Cecembia calidifontis: one gene and its partner. The protein of the gene in region 1 interacts with the protein of each later gene in a pairwise test. Links are inferred from orthologs where the notes say so. Each region holds a gene or a part of one and is shown in the gene's direction. Other genes may lie near its edges.

Region 1 (3,320 bases):
TTACCAAAAGCGTGTTATTAGGTCCCCAGTCAACAGAAGTAATATAAAGGGGGATATCCAGACCCTTAAACTGCCTGATGGCCAATGATGATGTATCTTTTATGGAAAAGGCAGAAAATTTAAATTGCTGAGTATCATACACCCAAAAAATATCAGGTTCTCCGCTATCAAGAAGTGGATATCCAATAGTAATCTCTCCAGGCCCAAGGCCATCTTTTCCTACACTTCTTCTGTATTTCTGACCACGAAGATCCAATAAATGAACCTTTTCATTTTGAAGACTTTTCCCTTCCGCTACGATCAAATTCTGATCTTTTAAAAGGATTTCTTTTGGATTAAGCGCAAATTCCAAACCAAAATCAAGCTTCTCTCCCTTAAGTTGAATTGGAGTTGGAAGTTGTTTTTCCGTGAAAACAAGTCTTGAGTCTTCATGAGGTATATTGCAGCCTAATGCCACCAATAATACTATAAATCTTGATTTTTTCATAATGAGGGTAAAATAGGGCATGATTGAATACCAATTGCTGAAATAAAGAACATTTGATAAATTAAACTAACTAATCCTTAATTCAAAATCTGATTACTGTTTGACCACTTTTTGCTAATACCAAAACTCCTCTTCTAATTTTAATCGTACAACTTATCGCTTCCATTCCAAAATCCTTAAATTTGAAACCTGTTGGAAAAAAGAAGCATGGATTACTTAAAAGGACTCAATCCCCCCCAAAGAGAAGCTGTTGAACATACTGAAGGCCCTGTTATGATCATCGCAGGTGCCGGCTCAGGCAAAACAAGGGTTCTGACTTACAGAATTGCCCATTTGATACATGCTAAGGGAGTAGATCCTTTCAACATCCTTTCACTGACCTTTACCAATAAGGCTGCCAGTGAAATGAAGCATAGGATAGAAAAGCTTATCGGTCTGGAAGCACGCAATACCTGGATGGGTACTTTCCACTCCATATTTGCCAAAATTTTAAGAGTTGAAGCGGATAAAATCGGGTATCCTTCCAATTTTTCCATCTATGATACCGATGACAGCAAGTCCCTGATCCGGACCATTATCAAGGAAATGAAGCTGGACGACAAAGTGTACAAGCCAAGCACTGTCCTATCCAGAATTTCAGGAGCGAAAAACCGCCTGATTTCCTGGGAAAACTACATCAATGACCCTTTCATCAAAGCCGATGATGAGGCTGCCATGAAGCCACGGATGGGAGAAATTTACAGGAACTACCAAAAGAGGCTTTTCAAGGCAGGCGCTATGGACTTTGACGACCTGCTTTTCAATACGAATGTACTCTTCCGGGACCATTTGGATGTGCTGAACAAGTACCAGCAGCGTTTCAAATATGTCATGGTGGACGAGTTTCAAGACACCAACGTCTCCCAGTACCTGATTACCAAAAAACTGGCAGCTGTACACCAAAACATCTGTGTGGTGGGAGATGATGCCCAGAGTATCTATGCCTTCCGTGGAGCAGACATCCAGAATATCCTCAATTTTGAAAAGGATTACCCGGATTTGTTTGTTGTCAAACTGGAACAGAATTACCGCTCCACCAAAAACATCGTACAGGCTGCCAATAGCATCATCGCCAAAAACAAGGCCCAGCTCAAAAAAGAAGTCTGGACACAGAACCATCACGGAGAACCGATCGAACTCATCAAGGCAAGTTCAGACAATGAAGAGGGCAGATTGGTCGCCACCACCATCTTCGAAGAAAAAAACAACAAGAAGCTCGACAACAGTGATTTTGCTGTCCTCTACCGGACCAACTCCCAGTCCAGGGCAATAGAAGAAGCCTTAAGGAAGATGAACATTACCTACAAAATTGTAGGAGGCCTTTCATTTTATCAAAGGAAAGAAATCAAAGACCTGATGGCCTATATGCGCTTTGTGGTCAATAAAGAGGACGAAGAAGCATTCAAGAGAATTATCAACTACCCAAAAAGAGGGATTGGGGACAGTACGGTAGAAAAAATCCTGGTGGCGGCTTATGAGCATGATATACCCTTGTGGGAAGTGATCATTAATGCCAATAGCTTCTTGGGAGGGAGGGCAGCCAATGCAGTGGATGATTTTGCTACTATGATCAAAAGCTTTGGCATAGAAATGGAGCGAAAAGATGCCTATGAAGCAGCTAATTCCATTGCCAAACAATCCGGTTTGCTCAGGGAATTGTATGAAGATAAGACCATAGAAGGTCTCAACCGCTATGAAAACGTGCAGGAATTGCTCAATGCCATCAAAGAATATGTGGACAATCCGGAGAATGAAGACAAAAGTCTTGGGGCCTTCCTGCAGGAAATAGCCCTACTGACAGACAATGACAGGGATAAAGACACCACAGATGCCGTAACCTTAATGACTATCCACTCTTCTAAGGGATTGGAATTTAAGCAGGTATTTGTCGTGGGAATGGAAGAAGACCTCTTCCCTTCCCAAATGATGATGCAGAGCAGAGAGGACCTGGAAGAAGAACGCAGGCTATTCTACGTGGCCACTACCCGGGCCATGGAAAAATTATACTTAACTTATGCCCTGACTCGTTATCGTTTTGGAAGACTGCTCAACTGTGAGCCGAGCAGGTTCTTGGAAGAAGTGGATCCGGCCTGCATCAGGGTCAATAAAAGGATGACCACCGCCTTGTCAGGAGCCCTTAGAAATGAATCCAGTGAAGGAAGGTCAGGCTTTATCGGTATCAAGAAACCGGAGGTCCGGCCAATGACCACAGCCAAAATACACAGCCCTAGCCCTGATTTCAAACCTTCCAACACCAATAGCCTAAAAGAAGGGATGCTGGTAGAACATCCAAAATTCGGTTATGGGAAAGTTTTGAAGATAGAAATTGAGGGAATAAATAAGAAAGCTACCATACAATTTGATAACTTTGGAGAAAAGGTTTTATTACTTAGCTTTGCAAAGCTTCGGATCATAGATTAAAGAGCGGATCAGGAATGATTTTTATAATTGGAATATCCGCTTAATGCATCACCTTATGGAAAATACAGAAACAAACAAGCATTCCGTCATTTTGAAAGAATACGGAAAAAATATCCAAAGGCTGGCAATTCATATTGCCGGTATTGAGGACCGGGATAAGCGCACCCAAAGTGCCTTTACTCTTGTGGAACTGGTCAAGCAGCTTAATCCCCAAATGAAGTCTGAAAACGACCAGAAAATATGGGATGACATACACATCATGTCTGGATTTGCGCTAGATGTAGATGGCCCTTACCCAAAGCCAGAGGAAGATTTACTTTTTAAGAAACCAAAGATCGTGGGCTATCCAAAGGGAGAGGTGAAATTCAAACAC
Region 2 (3,246 bases), 180 kb from region 1 along the record:
TTGAAGAAATGACAGGGGGTACCTTTACCATTACCAATGGAGGAATCTTCGGTTCCATGATGTCCACGCCGATCATCAATGCGCCTCAGTCTGCTATCTTGGGTATGCATAACATCGTAGAAAGACCGGTAGCTGAAAACGGACAGGTGGTTATCCGTCCGATGATGTACCTTGCCCTTTCTTATGATCACAGAATCATCGATGGTAGGGAGTCAGTAAGCTTCCTGGTAAGGGTAAAACAGCTCTTGGAAGATCCTACGAGGTTGTTGTTTGGAGTTTAAAGAGAGGCGAGAAGCTAGATTCTAGAAACAAGACACAAGAGATAAGACACAAGAAACAAGAAGCAAGAAGCGAGAGTCAAAGTGTACCATGTACCAAGTACAAAGTACCATGTAGCAGAGCGTAGTACAAGAAAATGCTCAGTGGTTATTAATCGGTTATTTATCCGTTTATAATTTGTATAGTTCTTTTCTTTGCAGTTAGATTTAGGCTAAAAGTTCACCTTAAATCCAACAAATATGCACCGATACAAAGAATTACATGTATGGCAAAAGGCCATTGATCTCGCTGTTGAAGTTTACAGGATAACTGAGAAACTACCTGCAGAAGAAAAGTATGGGTTGATTTCTCAAATGAACAAATCCGCAGTTTCTATTCCTTCAAATATTGCTGAAGGGGCAGGAAGAAATGGAAAGAAAGAATTTGACAATTTCTTGGGAATAGCCTTAGGCTCTTCCTTTGAACTAGATACTCAAATTTTTATTTCTAATAGGTTGGATTATATTAACGATCAAGATTTCCAACATCTTGAGAGTGAATTGGAGCATCTTCAAAACATGATCGTTAAACTTAAAAAAAGTTTAAATATTCACTAATCACCGCGTACTTGGTACATCGTACTTGGTACTTGGTACAAAGTCTTAAATATGTACGACCTAATAGTAATCGGTTCAGGACCAGGAGGGTATGTTGCTGCTATCAGAGCGGCACAGCTTGGGATGAAAACCGCCATCATTGAAAAATATCCTACCTTGGGGGGTACTTGTCTCAACGTAGGGTGTATTCCTTCCAAGGCATTGCTCGATTCTTCAGAGCATTACCACAATGCTGCCCATACTTTCAAAACCCATGGCATCAACCTGAGTGGCCTGAAAGTGGATCTCAAGCAGATGATCGCCCGCAAAGAAGATGTGGTTAAGCAAAATGTGGACGGTATCCAGTTTTTGATGAAGAAAAACAAAATTGATGTGCACCATGGTTTCGGTTCCTTTGTGGACAAGAATACCGTAAAAGTGACCAAAGAGGATGGTTCTTCTGAGACCATTCAGGGTAAAAACATCATCATCGCCACAGGCTCCAAGCCGGCTTCACTTCCATTCATCAAAATTGACAAGGAAAGGGTTATCACTTCCACAGAAGCTTTGAAGATGAAGGAAATCCCCAAACACCTGATTGTTATCGGTGGTGGCGTGATTGGTATGGAATTGGGCTCTGTGTATGGAAGATTGGGTGCCAAAGTCTCTGTTGTTGAATTTATGGATGCCATCATTCCTTCCATGGATAGGACCATGGGCAAGGAGCTTCAGAAATCATTGAAGAAACTGGGCTTTGATTTTTACCTCAAACATAAAGTGACGGCTGTTGAGAATAAAGGAAAAGAGGTAATTGTCAGAGCAGATAACGGCAAGGGTGAAATCGTGGAAATCAAGGGTGATTATGTCCTTGTTTCCATCGGTAGAAGACCTTATACTGATGGCCTGAATGCGGAAACTGCAGGAGTAAAACTGAATGAAAGGGGTCAGGTGGAAGTGGACGATCACCTTAGAACCAATGTGCCTAATATTTATGCCATCGGAGATGTGGTTAAAGGTGCCATGTTGGCGCATAAGGCAGAGGAAGAAGGGGTTTTTGTAGCAGAAAGCATCGCCGGACAAAAACCACATATCAATTACCTATTGATCCCCGGGGTTGTTTACACCTGGCCTGAGGTAGCTTCAGTGGGTTACACCGAGGAGCAATTGAAGGAAAAGGGTATGAAATACAAAGTTGGTAAGTTCCCGTTCATGGCTTCAGGAAGAGCAAGAGCTTCCATGGATACCGATGGTTTGGTAAAAGTTTTGGCTGATGCCGAAACAGACGAAATCTTAGGTGTACACATGATCGGACCAAGAACTGCCGACATGATCGCAGAGGCGGTCGTAGCCATGGAATACAGGGCTTCTGCTGAAGATATCGCCAGGATGTCCCATGCCCACCCAACTTACACAGAAGCTTTCAAAGAAGCTTGTTTGGCGGCTACGGATAATAGGGCTTTGCATATCTAAGATTTGAGATATAAGACACAAGAAGGAAGACAAAAATAATTTCGAAATTTAGAAGACGGATTGCGGAGATAGAAAATAACGAAGTGATTGAACCCACAAAGTGGTATTTTCTCCGAGTGAAACCCGGTGGTAATGGAGGATATTAGTGTTCGGGAATCCCAACCCTAAAAGGGTTGAATTATCATGTCAAAACAAAAAAAGTGTCAAGTATTTCTAGGATAAGACAAGGGAACTATCGGGTCCATTCTTGAGTATAAGAAATTTAAATTTGAAAGAAATTTCTATGACAGAACCAGGTGCTTCAAAGGCCCTGGTTTTTTTTATAAATTGTGGTGATGAAAACAGTAGAAGACATCCTCAAACTCGGTGATCCAAGGTTGTATGAAACCTGCGAGCTGGTCAATAAGGAAGAACTTCCCTTGGTAACGGATTGGGTGAAGGACCTGCATGAGGCCATGGAAGATATCCGAAAGCGGTATGGGTTTGGGAGGGGGATTGCTGCCCCTCAATTGGGAATTATGAAGCGGCTTTTTTATCTCAACCTGGATAAACCTTATATCATCATTAACCCTGCAATCGTCCATGCCAGCGAGGAGATGTTTGAATTGTGGGATGACTGTATGAGTTTTCCCAATCTATTTGTCAAAGTGAAGAGGCATCAGTCCCTGACATTGGAATACCTGGATGAAAACTGGGAGAAACAAAGCTGGAAAGTGGAAGGGGCGATTTCTGAATTGATCCAACATGAATACGATCATTTGAATGGGGTTTTGTGTACCATGCGGGAGATTGATGAGAAGAGTTTTAAGTGGAGGGTTTAGGGGGATGGGAAGAGCCAAGTAAAAAGGCAAAAGTCGGATGTCTGATGTCGGATTAGGCCTGAAAGGCCTTGATAACAAAGGGATGGTTGTAGGTCAACCCG

Evidence for each region.
Region 2: the proteins of BC751_RS01390 (region 1) and lpdA interact in binary tests that used the Escherichia coli proteins (3 or more experiments, as listed by UniProt). The link is inferred for Cecembia calidifontis from one-to-one orthologs.

What each region holds. Positions count from the first base shown.
Region 1 is NZ_SGXG01000001.1:314,208-317,527, forward strand. What follows is about bases 333-3,320. They hold BC751_RS01390 (ATP-dependent helicase), read left to right. Parts: upstream 333-694; coding sequence 695-2,947; downstream 2,948-3,320. Other genes in these bases: BC751_RS01385 (BF3164 family lipoprotein), read right to left, coding at 333-487; BC751_RS01395 (DUF4290 domain-containing protein), read left to right, coding at 3,003-3,320. In the rest of the region: more of BC751_RS01385, read right to left, coding at 1-332. UniProt on the Escherichia coli protein: A helicase with DNA-dependent ATPase activity. Unwinds DNA duplexes with 3'-5' polarity. Translocates on single-stranded DNA with 3'-5' polarity. Initiates unwinding more efficiently from a nicked substrate than double-stranded DNA.
Region 2 is NZ_SGXG01000001.1:494,416-497,661, reverse strand. The notes cover bases 212-3,125. They hold lpdA (dihydrolipoyl dehydrogenase), read left to right. Parts: upstream 212-926; coding sequence 927-2,324; downstream 2,325-3,125. Other genes in these bases: BC751_RS02195 (peptide deformylase), read left to right, coding at 2,660-3,125; BC751_RS02205 (four helix bundle protein), read left to right, coding at 519-875; odhB (2-oxoglutarate dehydrogenase complex dihydrolipoyllysine-residue succinyltransferase), read left to right, coding at 212-281. In the rest of the region: more of odhB, read left to right, coding at 1-211; more of BC751_RS02195, read left to right, coding at 3,126-3,145. UniProt on the Escherichia coli protein: Lipoamide dehydrogenase is a component of the glycine cleavage system as well as of the alpha-ketoacid dehydrogenase complexes.